DNA from 3 places in the Brachymonas sp. J145 genome. Region 2 is predicted to be linked to each of the others. Evidence: riboswitches for the same ligand, from Rfam matches in the RefSeq annotation. Region 2 holds a riboswitch; each other region holds the start of a gene.
The links. Region 2 has a riboswitch for cobalamin ahead of V1261_RS06425 (bifunctional adenosylcobinamide kinase/adenosylcobinamide-phosphate guanylyltransferase). Riboswitches for the same ligand answer to the same signal wherever they lie in the genome.

Region 1: linked by a shared signal. The riboswitch ahead of V1261_RS03670 (energy-coupling factor ABC transporter permease) and the one ahead of V1261_RS06425 (bifunctional adenosylcobinamide kinase/adenosylcobinamide-phosphate guanylyltransferase) in region 2 are both predicted to bind cobalamin.
Region 3: linked by a shared signal. The riboswitch ahead of V1261_RS10130 (TonB-dependent receptor plug domain-containing protein) and the one ahead of V1261_RS06425 (bifunctional adenosylcobinamide kinase/adenosylcobinamide-phosphate guanylyltransferase) in region 2 are both predicted to bind cobalamin.

What each region holds. Positions count from the first base shown of each region.
Region 1 is NZ_JAZDCI010000002.1:286,907-290,922, forward strand. Features, by position in the region: gene alaS (alanine--tRNA ligase) at 1-1,623, opposite strand, end outside; cobalamin riboswitch at 1,743-1,954, shown strand; gene V1261_RS03670 (energy-coupling factor ABC transporter permease) at 2,104-2,745, shown strand; gene cobM (precorrin-4 C(11)-methyltransferase) at 2,822-3,646, shown strand; gene V1261_RS03680 (sirohydrochlorin chelatase) at 3,643-4,016, shown strand, end outside.
Region 2 is NZ_JAZDCI010000005.1:49,223-53,238, reverse strand. Features, by position in the region: gene bioB (biotin synthase BioB) at 1-742, opposite strand, end outside; gene bluB (5,6-dimethylbenzimidazole synthase) at 819-1,496, opposite strand; gene cobO (cob(I)yrinic acid a,c-diamide adenosyltransferase) at 1,498-2,067, opposite strand; gene V1261_RS06425 (bifunctional adenosylcobinamide kinase/adenosylcobinamide-phosphate guanylyltransferase) at 2,086-2,667, opposite strand; cobalamin riboswitch at 2,829-3,052, opposite strand; gene V1261_RS06420 (DUF904 domain-containing protein) at 3,185-3,490, shown strand; gene V1261_RS06415 (cell division protein ZapA) at 3,487-3,831, shown strand.
Region 3 is NZ_JAZDCI010000012.1:4,513-8,528, reverse strand. Features, by position in the region: gene V1261_RS10130 (TonB-dependent receptor plug domain-containing protein) at 1-1,231, opposite strand, end outside; cobalamin riboswitch at 1,376-1,644, opposite strand; gene map (type I methionyl aminopeptidase) at 1,760-2,578, shown strand; gene glnD ([protein-PII] uridylyltransferase) at 2,606-4,016, shown strand, end outside.

The DNA.
Region 1 (4,016 bases), on a different contig from region 2:
GGTCATGACGCCGTGGTGGCCGGGCACATCGGTCTTGACCTTCAGCGTGTCCTCGACACGGAAGGCGCCGCGGAAATCGGCTTCGCCAGCGGTGTTAACGGTAGCGAGCACGCCCTGGTCACCGACCTGGCCGCCGCTTTCGGCGTAGAACGGGGTGACGTCGAGTACCACCACGCCGGCCTGGCCTTCTTCCAGCTGCTGCACCGGTTCGCCATCGGCGTAGAGCGCCTGCACCGTGGCCTGGCCCGTCAGGGTGTCGTAACCGGTAAAGGTGCTGGCCGCACCCTGGTAATCCAGCAGCTTGCCCATCTTGAACTTGCCGGCAGCGCGCGCAGTGTCCTTCTGCTCCTGCATGGCTTCGTCAAAGCCGGCTTCATCGACCGTGACGCCGCGCTCGCGGCAGACGTCCTGCGTCAGATCCAGCGGGAAGCCGTAGGTATCGTGCAGCTTGAAGGCGACATGGCCGGGCAGTTCGCGGCGGCCGGCGATCAGGGCGTCGTCCAGGATCTCCATGCCTTTTTCCAGCGTCTCGAAGAAGCGCTCTTCCTCGGTACGCAGCGCATCGGTGATCAGCCGCTGCTGTTCGCGCAGGCGCGGGTAGGCATCGCCCATGAGCTCGACCAGCACCGGCACCAGCTTGTGGAAGAACGGCGTCTTCTGGCCCAGCTTGTAGCCGTGGCGGATGGCGCGGCGGATGATGCGGCGCTGCACGTAGCTGCGGCCCTCGTTGCCGGGCAGCACACCATCGCTGACCAGGAAGGCGGTGGCGCGGATGTGGTCGGCAATGACCTTGAGCGAGGGGTTGGCCAGGTCAGCGCAGCCGGTTTCGCGCGCGGCGGCGCGGATCAGGGCATCGAACAGGTCGATCTCGTAGTTGCTGTGCACGTGCTGCATGATGGCGGCGATGCGCTCCAGGCCCATGCCGGTATCGACGCAGGGAGCCGGCAGCGGCGTCAGGCTGCCGTCCTCGTGCATCTCGAACTGCATGAACACGTGGTTCCAGATCTCGATGAAACGGTCGCCGTCCTCGTCCGGGCTGCCCGGAGGGCCGCCGGGGATATGGTCGCCGTGGTCGTAGAAGATCTCGGAGCACGGGCCGCAGGGACCGGTATCAGCCATCATCCAGAAGTTGTCCGACTTGTACTTGCCACCCTTGTTGTCACCGATGCGGATGATGCGCTCTGCCGGCAGGCCGATGACGTTCTTCCAGATGTCGTAGGCTTCATCGTCGTCCTGGTAGACGGTGGCCAGCAGGCGTTCTGCCGGCAGGCCGTAGACCTGCGTCAGCAGCTCCCAGCCCCACTGGATGCTTTCCTTCTTGAAGTAGTCGCCAAACGACCAGTTGCCCAGCATCTCGAAGAAGGTGTGGTGGCGTGCGGTGTAGCCGACGTTTTCCAGGTCGTTGTGCTTGCCACCGGCACGCAGGCAGGCCTGTACGCTGGCCGCGCGCACGTAGGGGCGCTTGTCCGTGCCCAGGAACACCTCCTTGAACTGCACCATGCCAGAGTTGGTGAACATCAGCGTCGGGTCATTGCCCGGCACCAGCGGGCTGGAAGGCACTACCGTGTGGCCCTTGCTGGCAAAGAAGTCGAGGAAGCTCTTGCGGATTTCCGCAACCGTCATTTTCTGGGGGGAAGTCATGCTTGCGTGCCACCCGGCTGGGGCGGCTGGTAAAAGTGAAAAAATCGCTGTCCAGATTATAGGTGTCGCTGCATTCTGTTGCATGCCGCGGGAGCAGCCTATAATGCCAGTCACGCACAGGTGTCCTGCGGCTGCAATGCCACAGGATGAAACGGGAAACTGGTACGGCTTCGGCCCAGTCCAGTGCTGCCCCCGCAACGGTATGTCAGCCAAGCCTGCCGCAACACGCCACTGGTCCTTGAACCGGGAAGGTGCTGCAGGCCGTCACACGACACTGACAAGCCCGGAGACCGGCCTGCGCGATCCAGGTTTGTCAGCGTTGCGGTGGGCGATGCGGGCGGCAGTGCACGTGCGCGTCCCCGCGTCTTGCGTGCCTCTCTCCCCTCCTTCATCACGACTGTGACAGACAGTCTGCCAGCCCCGCTGGCAACTCTCGTCAAGGCGATGCATCAGGAGGAAACCATGCACATCGAACCCGGCATTCTTGCCGCCACCAAGCTCTCTTTTGCCACCATTGCCGCCAGCGGCATGCTGCTGGCCTACGCCCCGCGCCTGCTGAAGCAGCCCACGCTGCTGCTGCGCACCCTGCTGGCCGCCAGCTTCTTCTCGCTGTTCATGCAGCTGTTCCACATGCCGGTCGGGGCCTCCGAGTTGCACTTTGTCGGCGCCATGCCGATCTACCTGCTGCTGGGTTTCGTGCCGACGCTGTTCGGCTTTGCCTTTGGCCTGCTGCTGCAGGGTCTGCTGTTTGATCCGCAGGATCTGGTGCACCTGGCAGTGAACGCGCTGTCGCTGATGGTGCCGCTGGCCGTGGTGCACTACGGCATTGGCCAGCGCATTGGCCGCCAGTTCAGCGTGGCCAATATCGTCAAGCTGGATGCGCTGTTCTACGCCGGCGTGACGCTGATGGTCGGCTTCTGGCTGCTGCTGGGCGAGCAAGCCACGCCGCTCGCCCACTGGGCGCAGTTTGCCGCCTCCTACATGGCGCTGGTGCTGCTGGAGCCGCTGGTGACGCTGGCCGTGCTGCGCCTGGCCAGCCTGTTCCGTGACAGCAACTGGGCACGCCTGTGCCTGGACGAACGCGTCACCACCACTACCGCCTGATTCCCTGATTGCCGCTTTCTGGCCGGCCTGTTGCTACAGGCCGGGCTGCGGCATGCCCTGTTGACGGATATTTCCCATGCCAACTCCCCCTACCCCGGGCCAGGTCTGCTTCGTCGGTGCCGGCCCTGGCGACCCGGAACTGCTCACGATCAAGGGCCGCGACCTGATCGCCCGGGCCGGCGCCATTCTCTATGCCGGCTCGCTGGTCAGCGAAGCTGCCACGCGCTGGGCACCGCCCGGCTGCACGATTGCCGACAGCAAGGACATGACGCTGGAGCAGATCTGCGCCTGGCTGATCGCGCAGGCCCGGCAGCACGCCACCGTGGTGCGCTTGCAGACCGGCGATCCTTCACTCTACGGCACGCTGATCGAGATGGTGCAGCCCCTCGATACCGCCGGCGTGCCGGTACTGGTGGTACCGGGCGTGACCTCGGCCATGGCGAGCGCGGCCACGGCGGTGGAGAGTTTCACCCTGCCCGAAGTCACGCAGACCGTGATCCTGACCCGCATTGCCGGCCGCACGCCGATGCCCGAGGGCGAAAGCCTGCGCGAGCTGGCGGCGCACCGCTGCACGCTTTGCATCTACCTGTCGATCACGCTGCTGCACACCTTGCAATCCGAGCTGCGCGCCGCCGGCTGGCCGGAAGACGCGCCGATGCTGGTGGTGCACAAGGCGAGCTGGCCAGGCGAGGAAAAAATCCTGCGCGGTACGCTGGCCACGATCAAGGACATCTGCCGCGAGGCCGGTGTCGTCAGCCAGAGCATGGTCATTGCCAGCCCGGCACTGGGTGCGCGCCACTGGCCGGAACTGGCCAAGTCGAAGCTGTACGACGCCAGCTTCAGCCACCGTTTTCGCCGCGCCAGTGCGCCGGCACCCGCTTCCCCGGAGACCCCGACATGACAACCACCCTGCTGCTGGTCGGCCACGGCTCGCGCGATGCCGATGGCAATGCCGAAATCGAACAATTTGCACAACAGTGGCGGCAACGCCAGCCCGGCTGGCACATCGAACTGTGCTTTATCGAGTTTGCCGAGGTGCTGCTGGACACCGGGCTGGACCGCGCGGCCCGGCTGGCACAGGCCGGTAACGGCAAACTGCTGGTGCTGCCGCTGATCCTCAACGCCGCCGGCCATGTGAAAGGCGATATCCCCTACGCCATTGAGCAGGCTCGGCTGCGCCATCCACAGGTGCAGTTCGATTACGCACCGCATCTGGGTGCCGGCGAGGCGGCGTTGGCCATGCTGCAGCGCCAGCTGCGCCAATGCATGCA
Region 2 (4,016 bases):
GCGGATGCAGGTTGGCCAGCTGGCCAATCAGCTCGGCGCGCTGGCGACGGTTCTCGCCCATGCCGATGATGCCGCCGCTGCACACGCTCACGCCGACGTTGCGCACATTCTCCAGCGTGTCCAGGCGATCCTGATAGTCACGCGTGGTGATGATGTTGCCGTAGTTCTCGGGCGCGGTGTCCAGGTTGTGGTTGTAGTAGTCCAGGCCGGCTTCCTTCAGCTCGACCGCGTGCTCTTTCGTCAGCATGCCCAGCGTGCAGCAGGCTTCCAGACCGACTTCCTTCACCGTCTTGATCAGCGTCACCACATTCTCGATGTCGCGGTCCTTGGGCGCGCGCCAGGCTGCGCCCATGCAGAAACGCGTGGCACCGGCCGCCTTGGCCTTCAGCGCCGCTTCACGCACGGCATCGGCTTCCATCAGCTTGGTCGCCTCGACCGGGGTCTCGTGGTGCACCGACTGCGGGCAGTAGCCGCAATCCTCCGGGCAGCCACCGGTCTTGATCGACAGCAGCGTGGCGAATTCCACCTCGGCCGGGTCGAAATGTTCGCGGTGCACCTGCTGGGCACGGAACATCAGCTCCGGCAGCGGCAGCGCAAACAGCGCCTCGATGTCCTCGACCGCCCAGCGGTTGGTACTGGCCGGCTGCGGCTGCTGGCTGCGCGGCGTACAGAAATGCACGCTCTGCTCGGCCGTGCCGTGGCAGCTGGAAGGGTTATGGGTAGTGGTGGGTGCGTCCAGCATGGTGGCTCCTGTTGTCTGTCTATATAAAATTAATAATTATGAAAATCGTGTTCCAGGCGGGTAAAACGTCCGCATCTTACAGCGGCAAGCCGGTTTCCGGCTGTCCCCAGCCATTTTCGAACACCACATCGGCCAGCGGCATGCGCTGGGCCCAGCGCTCCTGCTGCAGCATCGGTTCGTCATAGAAAGCCGGCACCGGACCCAGGCAAACCAGTGCCAGCGGACTGGCACCGGGCGGCAGCTGCAACAACTGCGCCAACTCATCCGGATCAAACAAGGAGACCCAGCCCACGCCCAGCCCTTCGGCCCGTGCCGCCAGCCACATATTCTGCAGTGCACAGGCAACCGAGGCAATATCCATATAGGGCATGGTACGGCGGCCAAACACGTGCTGTTCACGGCCATCCGCCAGGCACACGGCCAGCACTTCGGCCGCTTCCAGCAGGCCTTCGACCTTGAGCTTCATGAACTCTTCTTCACGCTGGCCGAGCGCGCGTGCCGTTTCGATGCGCTCACGCTCGACACAGGCATGCAGCTGCTCACGCAGTGTGCGGCTGCTGATGCGGATAAAGCGCCAGGGCTGCATGAAACCCACGCTCGGGCCCCAGTGCGCCGCCTGCAGCAGGCGCTGCAGCACCTCCGGCTCCACCGTGCAGCCAGGCAGGAAGTGGCGCATGTCGCGCCGCTGCGCGATCACGCGGTAGACCACCTCGCGCTCGGCGTCCGGGTAGGCAAATGCGGCTGAATCAGTCAACTCAGTCCTCGATGCCACGTTGTGCCGGAATGCCGGCATCAAACGCATGCTTGATCGGACGCATCTCGGTCACGGTATCGGCCAGATCCACAATCTCCTGCGGGCAACGGCGGCCAGTCAGGCACACGTGCACCTCTTTCGGGCGATTGCGCAGTGTCTCCAGCACATCCTGCAGATCCACCCAGCCATACACCAGCGGATAGGTGATCTCGTCACACACCACCAGGAAATGTTCGCCGCTCAGGATCGAGGCCTTGGCCTTTTCCCAGCCTTCACGCGCCAGCTGCGCCGAACGCTCCAGGTCCTGACTCTTCCAGCTGAAACCATCGCCCAGGCCTTCTACCGGAACGCCGAGCTTCTCGAAGCTGCGGTGCTCGCCAAAGCGCGCGCTCGGCACCTTCATGAACTGGTAGATCTTCACGTCCTTGCCACGGCCGCTGGCGCGCAGTGCCAGGCCAAAGGCCGCCGTGCTCTTGCCCTTGCCATCGCCGGTATTGATGATCAGCAGGCCACGACGCTCGCCTTCCGGCGTCTCGTAGGGCTTGTCCTTGGGGGGTTCTTCGATTTGCATGGTCAGCTCCTTGCGATGCTAGTCGGTCGATTTCAGGATCAGCGGCAGGCCTGCCGCCATCAGCGTGACATGGCTGCAATCCGCAGCCACGCGCTGGTTCAGGCTGCCCAGGCTATCCACAAAGGCACGCGTCTCGCGTCCCAGCGGAATCACGCCCAGGCCAATTTCATTACTCACGATATACAGCGGGCCGGGATACTCGCGCAGCGCCTGCAACAGCTGGTGGATCGCCTGCTCGGCCTGCACCGCATTGGCCGAATCGCCATCCAGCGGCATCAGCTGCTGCGTCAGCCACAGCGTCAGGCAATCCAGCACGATCGCGGTATCGGGCGATGCATGCTGCTGCAGCAGCTCCACCACCGGCAGGCTGCGACTGCCTTCTGGCATCTGCAGCGTCTCCATGCCGGGTACGCGGCGTGCACGCTCCTGCTGGTGGCGCACGATGCGCGTCTGCATCTCGGCATCCCAGGGCCGGGCCGTGGCCAGGTAGAGCGCCCGGTGCGCAGCATCCGTCGCCAGCCACTGCGCCGCCAGTTGCTCGGCACGCACGGTCTTGCCCGATTTCTGGCCGCCCAGAATCAGTTCGTGGTGCGCGCTCATGCCGAAGCCTCCTGTGCGGGCACGGACATGCTGCTGCAGGGCTGCAAGCGGATGCGTGCAACAGGATCAGGGAAAGCCAGCCAGGGCATGAGAGAAATGTGTGTACTTACAGACGCCTGCAGTCCACCCCGCCGCGGCATCCGACATGGTGCTGGCACAGCGGCCACACCCCCTTGCTGGCCGGTCTCCGGGCTGACGGCAGGCCATTGGCACCTTCCCGGCCGTAGCCAGTGGCATTTGCGCAATGGCTGTCGCCCAGGGAGCGACGCCGTTCACCGTTGCGGGGGCAGCGCAGGCTGCGGACAGGCCCCTGGCCCTCCTCCTGCTTCCCGTTGAAGCCCCTGGCCGGAATGGCCGCCGGGGCACCAGCAATCCGTCCATTGTAAAAGCAAACGCAGGCAAAACCCGGCAGACCGGCTACGGCTCCCGGCGCGCCGCCGACAAGCCGGGTTGCATCATCTACAATGAAGGGTCTAGCTCGGCTTGCCCGCACATCTTTTTCATGCCATTCGGTGCCATGACTACTCCTGTCCCCCCGATTTCCCTCGACCATGTGGCTGACCGCATGGAACGCATGCTGCTGCGCTACCAGGAGCTGCAAAAGACCAACAGCCTGCTGCAACAGCAGCTGCAGGAAGTCACCCAGGAGCGCGACTCGCTCAAGTCCCGCCTGGCGGCCGCCCGCTCGCGCGTGGACGTGCTGCTGACGCGCCTGCAGTCGGTCGATCCGGCGCAGCCGCTGCAGGCAAGCAGCTCGGCCCCTTTGGCCGCCTGGGGCCTGCACGATTCGGTCGATGACGAAGCTGCCAAGGACCAAGCATGAAGCAACTTGAAAAATCCATCATGGGTCAGGCCTATGTGCTGGCCTGCCCCGAAGACTCCGAAACCCAGATGCACGAAGCCGTGGCACGTGTCGATGCCGCCATGTGCCGTATCCGCGATGCCGGCAAGCTCCGCGCGCGGGAACGCATCGCCGTGCTGGCCGCGCTCAACCTGGCCTTCGACATCATCCAGCAGGAACAGCAGGCCCAGGCCATGCCGCTGGCACTGCCGCTCGCCGAAGACGGCGCCCCGAGCGAGGAACAGCTGCAAGCCCAGGCCCGCCTGCAGACCCTGATGGCGCGCATCGACGAGGCGCTGGCCGAGGACGGCCGCCTGATCTGAGCAAGGCGCGCGGCCCCGGCACGGGCCGCGTGAAATATGTCGGCATTTTTACAAAGCTGACACCCCAGACAGACAGGTTCGGCCTACAATGGGCTCGTCTGCAGCGGTCATGGCTTTATATTTCCTTGAACCAATGCTCCTGGAGCCCGGGCTTGGTAAATCGCCTGGCCAGCGTGATCATCTCG
Region 3 (4,016 bases), on a different contig from region 2:
TGCGGTCGTAACGGCCACCCACGTACAGATTGGTCTGGCCTTCGTTCAGACTGATGTTCTGTTGCGCATACAGGCCATGCGTCTTCAGCTTACTGTCCGGGTTATACGAGAAGGTCCACGGCGGCGTGCCGCTGCGCGCGCTGGCTTCGGTCTGGTTGTAGTCGTAGCCAAACACCAGCTTGTAGCCATCGGCCCAGTCCCAGGCATCCTTCAGCTGCAGGCCGTGCCACTTGATGCGCGAATCATAGGATTGCGCCAGGCTGCGGTCCGCTTGCAGGTCGTAGTTGATGTAGTTTTCCTTGCCGGTGTAGGCCGCGGCGGTCAACGCATGGTTGCCGGCTTCGCCCTGCAGCGTCAGGCTGTAGAGGTCACGGCTGGCATCCTTGCTGGTCTCGAACTGCTTGATCTCCGGATCGGGGCCGGGGTTCTGCACGTCATCGGCACGGAACAGGTCGGCACGCGCATCCAGTGTCCAGCCCGGTGCCAGTTCGGCACCCAGGCGCAGGCCGTGGCTGTGCTGCTTGTAACCGCTGAACTCCATGGTCTGGCCATTGCCGTCCTGGTAATTGCCGCGCTTTTCCCAGTTGCCAAAATAGTCAAAGTTCAGATTCTCACTGATGGCGCCGCCGATATTGGCATCGACCTGGCGCAGGTCATGGTTGCCGGCAGACACGCCCACACCGCCCTGGATCTCGTCGGTACGGCGGACCGGAATCACGTTGATCACGCCGGCCATGGCCTGCGAGCCATAGAGCGAAGATGCCGGGCCTTTCATGACCTCGACGCGCGACACGCCATTCACCGGCATGAAGCTGATGTTGTTGTGCACAGCCGGAATGCCGTTTTGCAGCACCAGCGTCTGCATGCTCTCGCCGGTCATGGGCGAGCTCGGCGTAAAGCCGCGCATGCCAACCGAACCGCTCATGCCGGGATAACGCTTGATGTCGACATTGGTCGTCTTGCCCAGCAGGTCGGCCAGTTCACGGTGCGGCACGCGCTCGATTTCCTGGCGCGTCACCACCTCGATACGCTGCGGTGTGTCCTTGAGCGGCATGGGCGCACGTGCTCCGGTGACGACCACGCGATAGGGTTCGTCCTGGGGGCCGGCAGCAGCCACTTGCAGTGCCGGCTCGACGGCATCGGGCTGGACAGTTTCTGCCACGGCAGCGGCAACCGGAGTCAGGCAGATCAGCAGACCTGCCAGGCGAATGGAATGGGGATGGAGTTTCAAGGCCAGTTCTCGTATCAGTTGGCCGTGCTGCATGCGACGCGTCGGTTGTCGTGGCCGGGTGCCCGCATTGCCGGCACACCGCCCTACCGCCATGTCTGCTACCCCGCAGACGGCCAGGTTTGCGCCGCCATCACCCTGTCATGGCAGCTTGGTCAAACACAGGCCGGTATCCGGACTCGCAAGTCTTGATGCATCGCCTTCCCACTGCTTGAACCGGCGCCGCCTTGCACGACGCTGCCCAAGCCGGCAGTGGCTGCCATGCCTGTTGCATGGCCTGATGCACCCACACTCGCTTACCGTTGCGGGGGCAGTCCGGGCATTGTGCGGCTGGCGCACGCACCCGGTTCCCGTTTAACCTGCCAGCCGGATTCATCGCTTCCGGCATCACAGGCACCTGGGTCTTGGCGCCGGCATGGCGCCGGCAAGTATCGGATTGTAAATGCAAAGTGCCGGTTTGTCCGCTTGTTGCGCCAGCCCGACATTCCCCGCTGCCTGCGACAGGCTCGCATTCCTAGGATAATTGCGCCCATGAGCATCAAGATCCATACCCCCGAAGAAATCGAACACATGCGCGTTGCCGGCCGCTTTGCCGCCGAGCTGCTCGACTACATCGCGCCGTTTGTCGTGCCCGGCGTGACCACCAACGAGCTGGATCGCCTGTGCGCCGAATACACCACCTCGCGCGGTTCGGTGTCGGCACCGCTGAACTATGCCCCGCCCGGCCATACGCCCTACCCCAAGTCGATCTGCACCTCGGTCAACCACCAGGTCTGCCACGGCATCCCGAACGAAAAGCCGCTGAAGAAAGGCGATATCGTCAACATCGACGTCACGCCGACCACCAACGGCTGGCACGGCGATAGCAGCCGCATGTTCATCGTCGGTGGTGAATCGGCGGTACAGCCCTTTGTCACTCGCCTGTTGCGCGTCACCTACGAATCGATGTGGATCGGCATCCAGCAGGTCAAGCCGGGCGCGCGCCTGGGCGATATCGGTCATGCGATCCAGCAGCACGTGGAAGGCCATGGCTACAGCGTGGTGCGCGAGTTCTGCGGCCACGGCACCGGCCAGGAGTTCCACACCGAGCCGCAAGTGCTGCACTACGGCAAGCCCGGCACGCTCGAAGAGCTGCAGCCCGGCATGATCTTCACCATCGAGCCGATGGTCAACGCCGGCCGCCGTGAGATCAAGCAGGGTCCGGACGGCTGGGCCATCGTGACCAAGGATCGATCCCTGTCGGCGCAGTACGAACACACCCTGGTCGTCACCGAGACCGGCTACGAGGTGCTGACGGTATCGCCCGGCATGCCGGCGCTGCCGGATTTCATCAGCTCGACCAAGACCTGATTCCGTAACGTTCACCCGCTGATCCGCATGCCGCAGACCCTCGCCCCTCTCTCCCCGGAAACCCTGGCCAGTCTGCGTACCGGCTACCAGCAGGACAAGGAGGCGCTGTTTGCGGCGTTCTCGACCAACGCCGGACGCAAGCTGCGTGCCTTGCGCAGCGTGCATACGCTGTGGCGCAAGCTCACGCGCCTGACCGACCGCATGCTGTCCACGCTGTGGCGCGCACATGGGCTGCAGCGCGGCGGCCTGCTGCTGGCGGCGGTGGGCGGCTATGGCCGCGCCGAACTCTCGCCGCATTCCGATGTCGACGTGCTGATCCTGCTGCCCGACGGCGCGGACCTGGAGCAGGATGCAGACCTGAAGGAGCGCGTGGAGCACTTTGTCAGCTGCTGCTGGGACGTGGGCCTGCAGATCGGCTCCAGTGTGCGCACGCTGCAGGAATGCATCCGCGAATCGCAGGCCGACATCACGATCCAGACCGCGCTGCTGGAGCGGCGCTACATCACCGGCTCGCGCAAGCTGTTCCAGCAGCTCAGCGCCGCCTATGACAGCGTGATGCAGCCCTACGCCTTCTACCTGGCCAAGACGCTGGAAATGCGCCAGCGCCACGCCAAGTATGACAACACGCCCTACTCGCTCGAACCCAACTGCAAGGAATCGCCCGGCGGCCTGCGCGATCTGCACATCCTGCTCTGGGTGGCCAAGGCGGCCGGCTATGGCAACAGCTGGGACAGCATCTCGCAAAGCGGGCTGCTGACCGATTACGAGGCACGCCAGATCAAGCGTACCTATGCCATGCTCGGCATGATCCGCAGCCAGCTGCACCTGGTGGCGCGCCGCCACGAGGATCGCCTGCTGTTTGACGTGCAGACCAGCGTGGCCGAACAACTCGGCTACACCAGCCAGCCACGCACCACGCGCACCGGTCCGCAGCGCAACCCGATCCGTCCGAGCGAAGCGCTGATGCGCCACTACTACTGGACCGCCAAGGCGGTGGTGCAGCTCAACCAGATCCTGCTGCTGAACATTGCCGAGCGCCTGCGCGACAGCGGCCACACCTACGATTACGACCCGGCACCGGTGACCGAAGCCATGCGCGCGCTGCAGCAGCGCCAGCAGGACAAGGCCGCAGCCGCTGCCGAAGAATCTTCGCCGCTGCAGCAGCAGGACGTGGTCAACCCGGTCGCCAGCACCGCACTGACGCGGCTGGACTACCTGCCGCGCCAGATCGATCGTCCGCGCCGCAAGATCAACGAGCGCTTTTTTGATACCGACGGCCTGCTCGATGTTGCTACCGATGACATCTACCAGCGCCAGCCGCACGCGATCCTGGAGACCTTTCTGGTACTGCAGCGCGAAGTCGGCATCCAGGGCCTGTCGGCACGTACGCTGCGTGCGCTGTACAACGCGCGCGTGCTGATGGACAGCGCCTTCCGCC